DNA from 3 places in the Janthinobacterium sp. BCJ23 genome. Region 3 is predicted to be linked to each of the others. Evidence: predicted binding sites of a transcription regulator. Region 3 holds the regulator's gene; each other region holds the start of a gene.
The links. Region 3 encodes FNR, which switches genes on or off when oxygen is low (the NO sensors DNR and NnrR bind a similar motif). Its sites were predicted from a motif close to TTGATNNNNATCAA; they were not measured.

Region 1 (5,755 bases), on a different contig from region 3:
GTGGCGATCGACTGGTCCATCTGCGCCATTTCCATGGTTTCCAGCACAGCCTTGCGATAGCCGGCCAGCGCCGTGATGGCCGCATCGACCAAGGTGTGCTCGGCGCCCGTGGCTGTGGTGCGCAGCGTGGTCAGCTGGGCGCCGATGGCTGCATGGCGCGCCTTGATCTGTTGCTCCAGCGTATCGAGGCGGGCCTTGGCGAAGCTGCCATTCGTCCACGACAGCAACTGGTACATATTGCCGTGTACTTGCCTGGCCTCTCCTAGTACGTCGGCGGCCGCCTTCAAATGCGTGATGCGCACCCGCACCATGTTTTCCAGCGAGGCATTTTGCCGCACCATGCCATACCAGGCGCCGCTCGAGCTGAGTATCAGCAGCAGCAAGACCAGGGTGGGCGCCAGCAATAATTTTGGTCCGATGCGTAATTGATTGAGCATGCTTGACTCCTGGCGATGGCTGTTCCAACCGCAGGCGGCGCACGGCGTGCGTGCGCGCCGCCCCTGCCTTATTTTTTGTAGATGCCCGCTTCCAGCACCACATCGTTGACGCGCAGAATGTAGGTGGTCTTCGGCTCGATCTTGCCGCTGACGGGATTCTTGTACTGGTAATCGACCCAGCCCTTGCCCTGCTTTTGTGCCAGTTCAATGATTTCACGGCGATATTTCTTGCCGTTCGCATCGGGCACATCCGTCAAATCCTTGCCCACGATGGAAGGATTGATGGGGTGGGCCAGCACGATGCCCGTCTTGATGTCGCGCATGTCCACATATAGCGAGCCCTGCACGAAGTCCGGGTCTTTCGCCGTGATTTTCTTCATCATTTCTTCCTTGCCATGCGCCTTCATGAAGGCGGCGCCCCGTTCGGCCATGGCGATCGCATCTTTTTCCGTTGGTTCGACCGCGGCACTGACGCTGCCGCCGGCAAATGCCAGGCACAGCAGGCTGCCCGTGAATAAGCGTTTCATGAAAGCTCCTTGTGATATCGAGGGAAGTGTTGCCAAGACGTAATTTACGTCGCCGAAGTTCGTCTCAGCTTGCGTTGGAACAAACTAAGGTGTTGCTTGTAGGCAGCATGCAACGTATCGACGGCTTGTTGATATGTAGCAATTTGGTTCCGAATGGCAAGAATTATGATGACTTTTGCAGCATGCCTGGGTGATCTGGCATGCGGGAGAAAAAGGCTGGGATTGGCCGATATACGGTCAATTTCATAAAAGTTATCGCTATTTACAGGCAAGGAGCCGATCGTGTCCGCACTCATTACCGAGCCGTTTTCACCCAAGTTCAAGCCGTATACGCGGCAAACCATTCAGCAGGCGCGGCAGTGGGAATGGCTGCCGGAAGAGCAGCGTGTAGCCGTGCAAGTGGTGTCGCACGTCTTGCCGTTTCGCACCAATGAATATGTGCTTGATCAACTGATCGACTGGAACAACATCCCTGACGACCCCATCTACCGTCTCGTCTTTCCCCACCGCGACATGCTGCCACCCGAGCAGTACGCGCACCTGCGCGACCTGGTGCTGGTGCGGCGCGACAAGGCGGCCATCGATGCCTATGTGCATGGCTTGCGCCTGGGCATGAATCCTCATCCTGCCGGGCAGATGACGCATAACGTGCCCCGGGTCAACGACGCGCCCGTGCGCGGCCTGCAACATAAATATGCACAAACGGTGCTGTTCTTCCCCAGCGCGGGCCAGACCTGCCACGCGTATTGCACTTTCTGCTTCCGCTGGCCCCAGTTCGTCGGCATGGACGACATGAAGTTCGATGCGCGCGAGTCGCATGAGCTGGTTGCCTACCTGAAACTGCATCCTGAAGTGACGGACGTGCTGATCACGGGCGGCGACCCGATGATCATGAACACGCGGCAACTGGCCGCCTACCTGGAGCCGCTGCTGGCGCCGGGCCTGGAACACATCCAGAACATTCGCATCGGCACCAAGGCGGTGGCGTATTGGCCGCAGCGCTTCGTCTCCGACCGCGATGCGGATGACCTGATGCGCCTGTTCGAGCGCATCGTCAAGGCGGGCAAGAACCTGGCCGTGATGGGCCATTACAGTCATGCCGTCGAGTTGCGCCAGAACATTGCCCAGCAAGCCGTAAAACGCATCGTCTCCACGGGCGCCACCTTGCGCATGCAGGGGCCGCTGATCCGTCACATCAATGAAGACCCGGCAAGCTGGGCCGAGCTGTGGCAGACGGGCACGCGCCTGGGGGCGATTCCCTATTACATGTTTGTCGAACGGGACACGGGTCCGCGCGGCTATTTCGAGTTGCCTTTGGCAAAGGCGCACGAGATTTTCCAGGCCGCCTACCAGATGGTGTCGGGCCTGTCGCGCACGGTGCGCGGACCGTCCATGAGCGCCTTCCCCGGCAAGGTCGTCATCGACGGCATCGTCACCATCAATGGCGAAAAACTGTTTGCCCTGCAATTTTTGCAGGCACGTAACCCGGACTGGGTGCGCCGGCCGTTTTATGCCAAGTTCGACGCGGAAGCGACGTGGCTGGACCATTTGAAACCCGCATTTGGCCACGACAAGTTTTTCTTTGAAATGGATGAGCCCGTGCCGCAGCTGCCGCATAAAATCATCCGCCTGGCACAGGCCGCCTGAGCATGCACGCGGCCGTTGCGTCTGCCCGCTCCGGCGTGGCCGTGTTTTGCCTGGTGTTCCTGCCGTTCGCGCTCGGGCATTACCTGTCGTGTCTGCTGCGCGGCGTCAATGCCGTGCTGACGGCCGAGTTGCTGGGCGCCATCGCCCTGACACCAGCCCAGCTGGGCTTGCTCACCAGCGCCTTTTTTCTGGCTTTTGCGCTGGTGCAATTGCCGATCGGCATGGCGCTCGACCGCTACGGTCCACGCGCGGTGCAACTGTGGCTGCTGGCGCTGGCGGCCCTGGGCGTGTGGCTGTTCAGCCGGGGTCACAGCTTTGCCGAGCTGATGTGGGCGCGTGCCTTGATGGGAGCGGGGCTGGGCGGCTGTTTCATGGCCGCCGTGAAAGCGATCTCGTGCGCCATCGCGCCATCGCGCCTGCCGTCCGTGCATGGCTATCTGATCGCTGTGGGTGGCCTCGGTGCTGCCACGGCCACCATGCCCGTCAAGCTGGCGCTGCACTACACGGACTGGCGCGGCGTCTTCCTGGGCCTGGCGCTGGCGGCACTGGCCATAGCCTTGCTGATCCGCCTGCTGTCGCCGGCTATGCCCGCGCCTGCCGCGGCCAAGAGCAGGGTCAGCGTCTGGAGCGTGTACCGCGATCCCGGTTTTCGCCGCACCATCGCGCTGATTCTGCTGCCGCACACGGTGTTCTTTGGCGTGCAGGGCTTGTGGATAGGCCGCTGGCTGGCCGACGTGGGCGGCTTGTCTGACGATAACGTCGCGTATTTGTTGTACTTGGGCATGGCGGCCGTCATCTTCGGCGCCATCGGCATGGGCATGCTGACGGAATGGGCGGGGCGGCGCGCGATTGAACCGATGCAAGTGGCGGGCGCCGGCATCGTCCTGTTTGTCGGCGTGCAAGTGGCGATGGCCTGCAATGTGGTGCCCAGCCTGCCTTTGCTGTCCGTGCTGTTTACCTTGCTGGGCACGGTGACGGGCCTTGAGTATGCGATCGTCGCGCAAAGCATGCCGGCCAGCCTGACGGGCAGGGCGGCCACCTGCCTCAATTTGCTCATTTTCACGGGCGCCTTCCTGGTGCAGGCGGGCTTTGGCCTGATCCTCGGCTGCTGGCCTTTGAACAGCCAGCAGCAGTATCCGCCGCAGGCCTACCAGGCGGCGTTTGGTGTGCTGGCGGCCTTGCAACTGCCGGGACTTGCGATGTTTTTCATTGGCCGCTACAGGCGTGCCGGGCCATCCGGTAAAATGGCAGCCTGCACAGCGGCAATGATCAACTCCAAGGAAGACTATGAAACTCGTTCGTTATGGACGTCCAGGCAAGGAAAAACCGGGCCTGATCGATGAAGAAGGCAAACTGCGCGACCTGTCCGGCGTGATTGCCGATATTGACGACGCACAACTGTCCGACAAGGCCCTGCGCAAGCTGGCCAAGCTCGACGAAAAGACCTTGCCTTTGGTGCGCGGCAATCCACGCTTCGGCGTGCCGCTGGCGAAAGTCGGCAAGTTCATCGGCATCGGCCTCAATTATGCGGATCACGCAGCCGAATCCGGCATGGCTATTCCCGCCGAACCGATCGTCTTCATGAAGGCCATTACTTGCCTGAATGGCCCGGACGACAATGTCGTGTTGCCAAAAGGCTCGAAAAAGACGGATTGGGAAGTGGAACTGGGCGTGGTCATCGGCACGCGCGCGCAATACGTGAGCGAAGAGGACGCCCTGAAATACGTGGCCGGCTATTGCGTCGTCAACGACATTTCCGAACGCTCGTTCCAGCTGGAGCGGGGCGGCCAGTGGGACAAGGGCAAGGGCTGCGACACCTTCGGCCCCGTCGGCCCGTGGCTGGTGACGCGCGATGAAGTCATCGACGAGCAGGACCTGGACCTGTATCTGGAAGTCAACGGCAAGCGCATGCAGACCGGCAATACGCAAACCATGATCTTCACGGTGGCGCAGATCGTCAGCTATTTGTCGCAATTCATGACCCTGGAACCGGGCGACGTCATCGCCACGGGCACGCCGCCGGGCGTGGGCCAGGGCCGCAAGCCGCAGCGCTTCCTCAAAAAAGGCGACAGCATGCGCCTGGGTATCGCCGGCCTCGGCGAACAGCAGCAGGACGTGGTCGCCTGGACCGCCTGATGGCCGGTTGCGACATCGACCGTTTGCCGCCGCTGCCGCTGGACCAGCTGGACCCGCAGCAGCGCGCGGCGGCGCAAGCGATCATCGATGGCCCGCGCGGGGCGCTGTACGGCCCCTTCGTGCCGCTGATCCGCAGCCCCGAGCTGATGGAAACGGCGCAGCGCATGGGTGAATACCTGCGCTACCGCAGCGCCATCGGCACGCGGTTGTCGGAACTGGCGATCCTCGTGACGGCGCGCCAGTGGGACCAGCAAGTCGAGTGGGCCATCCACGCGCCGCTGGCCGTGCAGAACGGCATCGCGCAAGCGGCCGTGGACGCCATTGCCGCGCGGCGCTTGCCGCCTGCCCTGAAAGAAGACGAGCAAGCCGTGCACGACTTTTGCATCGAGTTGCAGCAGAACAAGCGGATCAGCGACGCCACCTATGCGCGGGCGCTGGCCCTGTTTGGCGAGCACGGCGTGGTCGACTTGATGGGCATCAATGGCTACTACACCTTCCTGGCCATGGTGATGAATGGGGCACAGACGGCCGTGCCGGCATTGGGCGTGCCGCCCATGCCCGCCTGATGAGATGAGTTTAGAGGAGTTCTTCGGCAAAGATGGACAAAGTGTAATGAAGTTGCAATTATTCAATATATAATTTTACTTCCCTTCCATTGCCAACAAGCTCAATGAAAACTCGTCCGTGCTTCACCCTGATGGGCCGCGCCTTCCTGGCGCTGGCCCTTTCTTTTTGCCCCTTGATGACGGTGCGTGCGCTTGCCGCCGAGACGGCCGCCAGCGCCAGCGCTTCCGCCCTGGAAAACTCCGTCGTCAAGGTGTTTTCCACCCTGCGCGGGCCTGATCCGTACAAGCCGTGGAGCAAGGCCGCGCCGCAAGAGGTGACGGGCTCCGGCGTCGTCATCGAAGGCCGCCGCATCCTCACCAATGCGCACGTGGTCGGCTATGCCAGCCAGGTGCAGATCCAGGCCAATGGTGCCGGCGACAAGATCCCGGCGACCGTGCTGGC
Region 2 (5,755 bases), on a different contig from region 3:
CCCGCCCTGAAGGGCCGCTCCTTTTTGTGGAATCTGCACGCCGTGGCCGGTACCTGGTGCCTGGTCGTCTACGTGGCGCTGACCTTGACGGGCATTTACTGGAGCTATGACGTGGTGCGCGACAATATCGACGCCTGGGCCGGCAAGCCGCCAAGGATGGCACAGGCGCCCGCGAAAAAAGGCGGCGGCAAGGAGAAGGCGCCCGCCGTCGACATCAGCCTGGCCTGGACCAGCTTCCAGCAGCACGCCGCCGGCTGGACCCTGGCCAGCGTGCGCCTACCCACGCGCGCCGGCGAAGCCGTGCAATTCACGTGGCTGGCCAGCGATGCGCCGCACGAGCGGGCGCGCAGCCGCATGAGCATTGCACCGGCCGACGGCACGGTCACGGAAAACGAACCTTACAGCCAGCAGGGGCTCGGTGCACGCCTCGTCAACATCATTTATCCGCTGCACATGGGCACGTATTTCGGCTTGCCGGGCCGCATCATCGTTACTTTGGCCAGCCTGGGCCTGCCCCTGTTCGCCATCACGGGCTGGATGCTGTACCTGGGCCGCCGCAAGGCAAAACGGGCAATCCAGGCGCAGCGCGCCATGCTGGGCGCCGGCGCAGCGGACAAGAAAAATACCGGCTTGCCCACCCTCGTCGCCTACGCCAGCCAGTCGGGACAGGCCGAGCGCCTGGCCCTGGAAAGCGCGCGCGCCCTGCAGCAGGCCGGGGTCGCCGTCGACGTGCAGTCGCTGGACCGGTTTGATCCTGCGCAATTGCGCCAGTACGAACGGGCGCTGATCATCGCCAGCACCTTTGGCGAAGGCGAGGCGCCGGACGGCACGCGCCGCTTCGCGCGCCTGCTGCACGCAACATCGGGCACGCCGCTGGCGGGCCTGGAATTCGGCATGCTGGCCCTGGGCGACCGCCATTACAGCGCCTTCTGCGGCTTTGGCCATGCGCTGGCGCAGCAATTGCAAGCGCTGGGCGCCCATCCATTATTCCCGCTGATCGAAGTGGACAAGCACGACCCCGCCGCCCTGGCCGACTGGTCCCAAGCACTGGCCCGCTGCAGCGGCAGCGCCATCGACGCCATCGGCGTACAGGAAGAAGCGTCGTATGCCGAGTGGCGCCTGGCGCGGCGCGTGCTGCTCAACCCGGGCAGCCTGGGTGGCGAATTGCATGAAATCACCTTGACGGGCCCTGCCGGCGCCAGCTGGGAAGCGGGCGCGCTGGCGGAAATCATCGCCCGCAACGCGGATGGCAGCGAGGGCGATGCGCACCACGCGCCCCGCAGCTATTCGCTCGCTTCGCTGCCATCCGATGGTGAACTGCAATTGCTGGTGCGCCAGGAACGCCATGCGGGCGAGGACAACCAGGGATTTGGCGTCTGTTCCGGCTGGCTCACGCGCTTCGCCCCGCTGGGCAGCCCCATCCGCCTGCGCCTGCAAACCAACCCCGCCTTCGCGCCCGCCCTGGTCGACGTGCCCTGTATTTATATCGGCAACGGTTCCGGCCTGGCCGGCCTGCGTGCCCACCTGCGCGCGCGCCAGCGGACGGGGCTGGCCCGCAACTGGCTGCTGTTCGGCGAGCGCCAGCAAGCTTTTGACAGCGTCTGCGGCGAAGAGTTGCAAGGCTGGCTAGACGCTGGCCACCTGGCGCGCCTGGACAAGGTCTTTTCGCGCGATGGCGAAACCCGGGAATACGTGCAAGACCGCCTGCGCGCCAACGCGAATGAACTGCGCGAGTGGCTGGCGCAAGGCGCCATCGTCTACGTATGCGGCAGCCTGCAAGGCATGGCGGCAGGAATCGATGCTGTACTGCAAGAAGTGCTGGGCCAGGAGGGCCTCGACGCCCTGCTGGCGGCCGGACGCTACCGCCGCGACGTGTATTGATCTGCCTCAGCCCATCGCCAGCACGGCCCGGCTATGTGGGCAGGCGCACAGTCAGCACCAGCCATCGGACTAGAGTGGAGGCATTCCCACCCACTGCCTGCGAGGCTAGCCATGAAAAATCCCTGGATGAGCATGTACCTGAGCGCCGCCAACCGCATCGCCAACACGGCGCGCGGCCACGCCACGGCCGCCGTCAAGCGCGAGGCGGCGAAAAATACGCGGCAGTTGACGCAAGTGTGGTTCGATTCCTTCCTGCCGCCCACAGGCAAGCCACGGCGCAGCCGCAAGGCCAAATAGGCCCCTGGCAGCAGGCGAACTGGTGCAGTGCATCACAGCAATAAGTTGAAGTTACGACCAGGTGAACTAAACTGCAAGCATGGTAGTACATATGGAAGTGACCGGCAGGCGCCGCATCCCCGCGCCGCCGCCGGGACACCGGGAGACGACCATGTTGACGCTCAAAGTGCTGGCCTGCCTTGCCCTGTCGGCCCTGATGCTTGCGCCCCTCGTGCTGAGGGATACGATGCAGCTATCCGCCGGGCAGCAGTTGCAGGTGCCCAATGTCGATGCGCATGCCATGTGGAGCCATTGGCCTCGGCAATAAGACGCGTGGCTGAGAAAACACCGCTGACCGCGTTGCCGTGCCTCGTCGTACATTCGTACTGCCTTCGGCACGGCGCCTTGCCAGCGGCGTTTTTCAGCGGCGCTCGGTAACGCGGCGCATCGCTGAAACCGCTTTATTACGGAGGGGAAATTGGTTCCTACATCCATTTGTTTTTGCTTTGTTTTCCTCGCCCCCTCTTCACCATACTTTTGATCCAGGTCATGGATTTCCCTCTTCGCTGCGCCCACACTGGAACAGTCCGCTTCGCACCGCGACGGACTTAACCGGGAGCATCGGCATGGGTAAATCGCATTGGAAGGATGAGATGGCGCTGGGTGTTCCCGTCATCGACGAGGCGCATGAGGCGCTGTTTCAGGAGCTGGCGCGGCTGCAGCAATTGGGCGACCAGCATTTCAGCGTGGCGTTTCGCGAACTGATTGCGGCCGTCGAACGCGATTTCCGCGAGGAAGAGGATTTGATGGAACAAATCGCCTTTCCCTCGCTGGCCAACCACCGCGAACAGCATGCGCGCGTGCTCAGCGGCTTGCACCATGCATGGGCCGCCGTCGATGAAGGCGACCTGGAACAGGGACGCCATGCGCTGTCGCTGTTGCCGCAATGGCTGATCTTCCACCAGGCCACCATGGACCTGGCCCTGGCGGCGGCGCTGGAACTGGTGCAGCGCCAGCCCAACTAGCCTCTACAGCAGCAGCACCGTCGCCTGCTCGGGCATGACCACGCGGTAGTGTCCCGGGTATTTGTCTTCGCCATCGAAAATCTTGCAAAACACGGGCTGGTTGATGTCGTTGACGGCCTGCTCGTTCATGGGCAAGGTGGCGATCAATTGCTCGCCATCCATCAACTGCAAGGCACTGCCCCGCTCGGCCGCGCAAAAGGCCAGCGATTGCACGTCGCTGGCGAACGGCCGCTTGTACCACGGCGTGATGGCCCGCACGGCGCGCCGGGCGTCGCGCAAGACTTGCCCCACACGCGTGACGTTCCACGCATCGCGCGCCACGGCGGGCTGAAGCACGATATTCGCCGTCAGTTCTCCCCTGCCCTTGTTCACCAGGAAAGTGCCATCTTGCGCGGCGATGTCATCGTTGAGCGGCACGACAAACACGCCGCCGTCCGACACCTTGATCGGCATGGGCGCGCCATTGCCTTGCAAGGCTACGCGCACGTCGTCGATGGTGGCGCTCAGCTTGGCAGGAATCAGGCGCAGGGCCATGACCACGCTGCCGCTCGACACTTGCCACACTTTCCTGGCCGTCAGATAACTTTCGCGGTAAGCCGTGAAGCGCACGCGCGGCGCCTTGGCGTCGCTGCTGGCCGTGATCGTCACAGTTTGCGGTGGCAGCGCCTCTTCCGCTGGCGCGGCGGGCGTGACCGGCGCAAGAGGTGCTGGCATGGTATCGGTGGCGGGCGGCACGCTGGCGCTCTGCAGCGGCGCGGGAACTGCCGGCGGCGGCGCGAGTTCCTGGGCCTGGCCCAGCGACACGACACACAACCATCCGGCACAAGCGATCCATGTACGCATGCATTTCTTTCAATGAGGAAAATATTTGTCAGCGCCTGCATTATCGCAGAAGGCCAGACCTTACGCCGCCATGGGCTTCTGCACAGTTTTGGTGCGCACGCTTGATTATTTGGCAAATACCACCTATATTGATAATGATTCCTATTCACGAAATTGAAGGGAATCGCGCGCCCTTCCTTTCCACTGCCCGTCAGCGCCGGGCCTTGCGGTGGAACTGCTATCCAAGCCAGACCACGGGCCAGCGTCACGCCATCCCCCCAGCTACTGCGCACCTCGCCAGACGAGATAGGAACACTCACGACTAAAAATATTCCAGGAAAATGATGCAATCAACGACAGTCTCCTCTTCTTCGCGCCAGCCCGCCTTGCGCCGCCTCCCCCGTCTGTTACACATCAGCTTGCTGAGCCTTGCCGCCGGCGTGGTTTTGCCCGCACAGGCCGCCGACGCGGCCGACGTCACCATGCCGGCCGTCACCGTGCTGGGCCAGTCGACGGCGACGACGGAAGGCACGCAGTCGTACACGGCCGGCGAAGCGCGCAGCGCCACGCGCATGGAGCTGACTTTGCGCGAAACGCCGCAATCGGTCAGCGTCATCACGCGCCAGTTGCTCGACGACCTGGGCGCCGTGCGGCTGGACCAGGCGCTGGCGCAGACGACGGGCATCCAGGTGGGCCAGAACGACACGGAGCGCACGCGGTTTTATGCGCGCGGCTTCGGCATCAACAATCTCCAGATCGACGGCATGGCGCGCGGCGGCAATGCGCCGCTGCAAGACACGATCCTGTATGACCGTATCGAAGTCGTGCGCGGCGCCACCGGCTTGATGGGCGGCACGGGCGATCCGTCGGCCACCATCAACATGATACGCAAGCGGCCCACGAAGGAATTCCAGGTCAGCGCCGGCCTCATCATGGGCCGCTGGGACGACCAGCGCTTCGAAGCCGACCTGTCCACGCCGCTGAACGCGGAGGGCAGCGTGCGGGCGCGCACGGCCCTGGCCTGGCAAAAACGCGATTCCTACCTGGACATGTATCACGAACACAAGACGGTCGGCATGGTCATCGTCGAGGCGGACTTGCGCCCCGGCACCTTGCTGACGGCCGGCGTCGACTTCCAGGACAACAAGCCCACGGGCGCCACCTGGGGTGCCGTGCCTTACTGGAATGCGGATGGCAGCCTGGCGAACTTGCCGCGCAACACCAGTTTCACGACGCCATGGAGCACCTGGGCCAACAAGCAGCACACGCTGTTCACGTCGCTGGACCAGCGTCTGCCCGGCAACTGGAATATGCATCTGGGCTACGCGCGCACGGAAAGCACGAACCGCACCACCGTCGCCTATGCGGGTGGCGGCCATCCAGACCCGACCACGGGCGCAGGCATGCTCCTGTGGACGGGCGCCTATGGTCCGGGCAAGACCACCAACGACAACTTCGACCTGTACGCCAGCGGCCCGTTCACCTTGCTGGGACGCAAGCACACGGCCATCGTCGGCTGGAACGGCGGCAACCAGCGCGCCCGTTCGCTCGGTGGCGAGGCGGACATCGATTACCCGGCCTTCGTTCCCGATTACCGCAGCTGGACGGGCAACATTCCCCGCCCCGTCTTCCATCCGGACGGTTCGCACTCGGAAACCATTACGCGCCTCGCGGGCGGCTATGTCGCCACGCGTTTGAGCCTGGCCGATCCACTGCACGTCATCATCGGCGCGCGCACGAGCACTTACCGC
Region 3 (5,755 bases):
GGGCTTTACCTTTGTCGGCTACTTCACGCCGATCAAGGAACTGGCGCGCGAGGTGACCACCCTGAATTTCGGTCCCTGGGAATGGTTCTGGGTCTTGTTCTACAGCCTGGCAACCTACGGCAACGCGGGCTGGCTGCGCGAGCAGGTGTGCAAATACATGTGTCCCTATGCGCGCTTCCAGAGCGCCATGTTCGACCAGGACACCCTGATCATCACCTACGATGCCAAGCGCGGCGAACCACGCGGCGCCATGAGCAAGAAGGCCGGCCACAACGACAAGCTGGGCGATTGCATCGACTGCACCCTGTGCGTGCAGGTGTGTCCGACCGGCATCGATATCCGCAACGGCCTGCAGTATGAATGCATCGGCTGCGCCGCCTGCGTCGATGCCTGCAACAGCGTGATGGACAAGGTCGAGCGGCCGCGTGGCCTGATACGCTACAGCACCGACCATGCGATGGAAAACAACTTCAATTCGAAGCAGATACGCCAGCGCGCCATGCGCCCGCGCGTCTTGATCTACACTTCCATCCTGGCCCTGATCATCATCGCCGTATGTACCTCGCTGGCCCTGCGCACGCCCCTGAAAATGGACGTGATCCGCGACCGCGGTTCGATGGGACGCGAAGTGGAAGACGGCATGATCGAAAACGTCTACCGCCTGCAGATCATGAACACGTCCGAGCAAAGCCAGCATTTCAAGATCAGCGCTTCCGGCTTGCCGGGCCTGACCTTGCTGACGCGCGAAGAAGTGACCTTGCAGCCGACGGAAACGCTGGGCTGGCCGATCCGCCTGCGCGTGCCGCACGGCGTGGGCGAGAAGGGCTCGAACAAGATTGCGATCGAATTGCAATCGCTGGACGACCCGTCGCTGCATGTGCGTGAAAGCGCGGTCTTCATCGTGCCGCGTTAATGCAGGAAGGCCGGTCCCCGCATGGGGGCTGGCCGTTTACACAGGAGAAATACCATGTCCGACAGTCTGAAACTGCAGCCTCCCGTTGCACCGTGGTACAAGCATCGCTGGCCATGGCTGCTGATGATCGGTCCCGGCCTGTCCGTGGTCGTCGGCAGCTTCATGGGCTATATCGCGTTTACGCAGCCCGACGCGCTGGTGGTGGGCGATTATTACAAGCAGGGCAAGGCGATCAACCAGGATTTGAAGCGCGACACGATCGCCAGCGACCTGGCCATGGATACGAGCCTGGCGTACGACGTGGCGTCAGCGCGCCTGACCGGTTCCGTGCACAGCTTCGGCAAGGCCTATCAGGGGCCGTTGCAGCTGCACCTGGCGCATGCGACTTTGCCGGAAAAGGATATCAAGCTGCTGGTGCAGCCCGATGCGGCCGGCAATTTCTCGGTCGCGCTGCCGATGCTCGAGCGCAGCCGCTGGCAGGTGCTGGTGGAAAACGACAAGCGCGAGTGGCGCCTGTCCGGCATCTGGACCTGGCCCGTGCAGCGCAGCATCGCGCTGCATGCGGATGAAGAGCTATAAGCCTTACTTGCAGACGTCGGTACCGGCTGTAATGGCTTTCAGCTTGGCAGGCTGCAGGATCTCGATCTCGCGGTTCGAGACGCGCAGCCAGCCTTCCTTCTTGAATTTCGACAATAAACGGCTGACGCTCTCGATGGTCAGGCCCAGGTAGTTGCCGATTTCCTCGCGCGACATGCGCAGCTGGAATTTGCTGCTCGAATAGCCGCGCGCCTCATAGCGCGACGCCAGGTTGACGATGAAGGCGGCAAAACGCTGCGTCGCCTGCATATTGCCCAGCAACAGCATCACGCTTTGCTCGCGCGTGATTTCCTGGCTCATCATGCGGTGGAAATGCCGCAGCAGGGTCGGCATATTGCCCAGCAATTGTTCCAGGCTGGAAAACGGGATTTCACACACTTCGCTGTCTTCCAGCGCCACCGCATTACAGTGGTGGCGGTCGGCGCTGATGGCGTCCATGCCCAGCAGTTCGCCGGCCATCTGGAAACCCGTCACCTGCTCTTCGCCGCCCGGATTGATCTGGTACGTCTTGAAGTGTCCCAGGCGGATCGCGTACAGGTTCTGGAACGAGTCGCCGATGCGGAACAGCGAGGCGCCGCGCACGATCTTGCGGCGGCGGCCGATGATCTGGTCCAGCCTGTCCATGTCGCCCATATCGAGGCCCATCGGCAGGCACAATTGATGCATGCTGCAGGTCGAGCATCGCGCACGCAACGCTTCCACGGTCACTGTGGGCAAGGTTGGAGTGAGTAGCGCTTCAGTCATGTCGGTACCTTTTAGAAAATGCAACAACAAGTTTACTGCATACAGGGTTGCCGTGTGCCAATTTCACGGCAATTTCGGCGAATAAACGACGTTCCGACTTTAATTATATGGCAACATCGTCAAAAGCCCATGCGGGGAGGGCCATTTGCGCGGCGCCGCTTGCCAACTTGATGTATTGATAGGAAAATTCCTAACAGCATTATCTGCCGCCTGTGCCGCCCGGTACTGAAAAGGAAATCATGAAGCCTCTCGGCATCAAAGCAAAAGTCGCGCTGGCCACCAGCCTGACCTCGATCGCCATGATCGCGCTGGTCACCATGATCCAGGTGCAGCATATGCGCGACGACTTCACGCGAGTACTGCTGAGCCAGCAGTCGTCCCTGATCAGCCGCACCGCTGCCGAGCTCGACGACAAGCTGGGCATGCTGCTGCAGATCGTCACCCTGACGGCCAGGCAGCAGCCGCCGGAACTGATGGCCCAGCCGGCCCAATTGCGCGAATACTATTCGCGCCGCTCGATGCTGGTGCTGTTCGACGACGTGCTGGTGCTCGATGCACATGGCGCCGTCGTGGCCGACATGCCGGAAGTGGCGGGGCGCGCCGGCATCAACGTTGCCGAGCGCGAGTATTTCCAGACCGTGCTGCGCACGCGCCAGCCCATGATCACCGAGCCGATGCTCGGCAAGTCGAGCGGCATGCCCATCGTGCAGATGGTGGCGCCCGTGCTGGCCGCCGATGGCCAGGTGGCCGGCGTGGTGATCGGCGTGCTGCGCCTGTACAAGGACAACCTGCTGGGGCGTCTGCGCTCGGAAAAGATCGGCAAGAGCGGCTATTACTTCATCCTCACGCGCGGCGCCGTGCCGCGCTACGTGCTGCACCCCGATACCAGCCGTTTGCTGCAGCCGCGCCAGCCGAGCGCCAACCTGACGACCACCCAGCTGCTGAAGGAAGATGGCGAAGGCAGCATGGTCAGCACCAACAGCCGCGGCATCACGGCCGTCAACAGCTTCAAGCGTTTGAAATCGGTGAACTGGCTGCTGGCTACCTCGCTGCCCGTCGCGGACGCCTTCGAACCGTTCGATGGCGTGCTGTACCGGCTGGTGCTGTGGAGCATCCTCGCTTCGCTACTGGCCGCATTTGTTCTGGGCTGGGTCACCGTGCGCCTGCTGTCGCCGCTGGTGCGCCTGCGCGACACCCTGCTGGCCCTGCGTACCAGCGGCAGCCGTTTCACCCCCGTGCCGGTGCAGCAGCGCGACGAGATCGGCGAACTGACGGAGGCGTTCAACGGCCTGATGAGCGAGCGCGACCGCCTGCAGCAGGAACTCGAATCGCGCGCGGCGGAACTGGAGCAGGAACGCGACCGGGCCGAGGCCGCCAACCGCGCGAAGAGCGATTTCGTGGCCAACATGAGCCATGAAATCCGCACGCCCCTCAATGCCGTGCTGGGCATGGTGTATTTGCTGGGCAATACCAAGCTCGATACGGAACAGCGCAAGTATCTGACCATGGTGCGCGTGGCGGGCCAGTCGCTGCTGGGCATCCTCAACGACGTGCTCGACTATTCGAAGATCGAGGCGAGGCGCATGGAACTGTCGCCCGTCGAATTCGACCTCGACGAAGTCATGAATACCCTGGCCACGACGATGACGATGAATGCGGGCGAAAAGGAGCTGGAACTGGCCATCGCCGTCGAGCCCGACGTGCCGCGGCGCCTCGTGGGCGACGCCCAGCGCCTGCAGCAAATCCTCGTCAACCTGGCCGGCAACGCCATCAAGTTCACGGAGAACGGCGAAGTGGTGGTGGCCGTCAGCCTGGCCGAGAGCAGGAGCGAGAGCGGCCGCGCCTGGCTGCGCTTCGAAGTGCGCGACACGGGCATCGGCATGACGGAACTGCAGCAACAGCAGCTGTTTGCCGCGTTTTCGCAGGGCGACCAGAGCATCACGCGCCGCTTCGGCGGCACGGGCCTGGGCCTGGCCATCAGCAAGCAGCTGATCCACATGATGGGCGGCGACATCGCCGTCGCCAGCAGCGAAGGCAAGGGCAGCCGCTTCTGGTTCAGCGTGCCGTTCGAGATGCTGGCGCAGCCGGCCGAAACGCGGCGCACGCCGGCACTGGGCCAGCTGCGCCTGCTGGTGGCCGACGATAACCGCACCACGCGCGAACTGATCGTCAAGCTGATCGAGGCGTGGGGCTGGCTGGCCGACGAAGTCGATTCCGGCTTTGCCGCCATCGAACTGTACCGCGAACGCCTGGCGCAGCAGCAACCGTACGACGTGGTGCTGGCCGACTGGCACATGCCCGTCATGGACGGCCTGGCCACGGCCAAGGCCATCCGCCAGGCGGCCAGCGGCCAGCGCCAGCCCATCGTGGTGATGGTCAACGCCTTCGCCCGCAACCACCTCGAGGAAATTTCCAGCGCGGCCGAGGCCGACGTCGTGCTGATGAAACCGATCACGGGATCGAGCCTGTTCGATGCCCTGCACCAGGCACTGATCACCAAGAACGACGGCGGCGAGCAGCGCATCCTGCACCAGCCACTGGGCACGGAACTGGCCGGCGTGCATTTCCTGCTGGTGGAAGACAATCATTTGAACCAGGCCGTGGCGCGCGGCATCCTCGAACACATGGGCGCCACCCTCGACGTGGTGGGCGACGGCTTGCAGGCCGTGGAACGGCTGCGCACGGAAGCGCTGCGCTACGACATCGTGCTGATGGACATGCAGATGCCCGTCATGGACGGTTTCAGCGCCACCCACATCATCCGCACGGAGCTGCGCCTGAGCCTGCCCGTGATCGCCATGACGGCCGGCGTGCTGGCGTCCGAGCGCGAGCGCTGCATGACGGCCGGCATCAGCGACTTCATCGCCAAGCCCGTGGTGGTGGAAGAGATGATGGAAGTCATCCTGCGCCACCTGCCCAAGCGCCCGCCAGTGCAGACGGCCGAGCCCGTACGCGTCGCCGATGAAGAGGTGTTTTCCATGGCGCCGCTGATGCGCGTGATGGGACGTGACGCGAAGGGGCGCGGTGTACTGCGGCGCATGGTCGAAGACGCGCTGAACAAGGGCATGACGCCCGTGCGCGACGCGGAAACGGCATTGCAGGCGGGCCGCCACAGCGACGTGGCGCGCATCCTGCACAGCGTGCGCGGCTCCGTGGGCACCCTGGGCACAAAACGCCTGATCCGCGCCGCGTTCGCCACCGAGGAAGCCATCGACGCGGGTCGCCTGGACGAAGTCCCAGGCCTGCTGGCGCACACGGCGCAGGAGCTGGAACTGGCGCTGGCGGCCGCGGCGGATTGGTTGTCGCGGTTGAAGGATTAAAAGGGTAGGTCGGATTAGCGCTACGCGCGTAATCCGACAGGACGCGCCAACAATGTTGTCGGATTACGCTGCGCTAATCCGACCTACGCACTTATGCGGGTACACCGAGAATCACGCTCGACGCCTTGAACATCGCCGTCACGCTGCCGCCAAGTTCGATACCCAGGTCCGTGCTGCTCTG

Region 1: a site for FNR is predicted at 1,093-1,106, ahead of AC54AG_RS04405 (KamA family radical SAM protein). Genes of this name have one in related genera too.
Region 2: a site for FNR is predicted at 2,695-2,708, ahead of AC54AG_RS16215 (bacteriohemerythrin). Genes of this name have one in related genera too.

The regions. Positions count from the first base shown of each region.
Region 1 covers NZ_JCAQAW010000001.1:976,994-982,748, reverse strand. The annotation lists gene AC54AG_RS04415 (methyl-accepting chemotaxis protein) at 1-437, opposite strand, end outside; gene AC54AG_RS04410 (cache domain-containing protein) at 506-964, opposite strand; gene AC54AG_RS04405 (KamA family radical SAM protein) at 1,247-2,611, shown strand; gene AC54AG_RS04400 (MFS transporter) at 2,614-3,954, shown strand; gene AC54AG_RS04395 (fumarylacetoacetate hydrolase family protein) at 3,899-4,747, shown strand; gene AC54AG_RS04390 (carboxymuconolactone decarboxylase family protein) at 4,747-5,313, shown strand; gene AC54AG_RS04385 (S1C family serine protease) at 5,418-5,755, shown strand, end outside.
Region 2 covers NZ_JCAQAW010000004.1:429,967-435,721, reverse strand. The annotation lists gene AC54AG_RS16230 (PepSY domain-containing protein) at 1-1,881, shown strand, start outside; gene AC54AG_RS16225 (hypothetical protein) at 1,993-2,178, shown strand; gene AC54AG_RS16220 (hypothetical protein) at 2,330-2,485, shown strand; gene AC54AG_RS16215 (bacteriohemerythrin) at 2,784-3,182, shown strand; gene AC54AG_RS16210 (hypothetical protein) at 3,186-4,025, opposite strand; gene AC54AG_RS16205 (TonB-dependent siderophore receptor) at 4,349-5,755, shown strand, end outside.
Region 3 covers NZ_JCAQAW010000005.1:371,771-377,525, reverse strand. The annotation lists gene ccoG (cytochrome c oxidase accessory protein CcoG) at 1-913, shown strand, start outside; gene AC54AG_RS18645 (FixH family protein) at 968-1,492, shown strand; gene fnr (fumarate/nitrate reduction transcriptional regulator Fnr) at 1,496-2,254, opposite strand; gene AC54AG_RS18635 (response regulator) at 2,494-5,574, shown strand; gene AC54AG_RS18630 (TOBE domain-containing protein) at 5,666-5,755, opposite strand, start outside.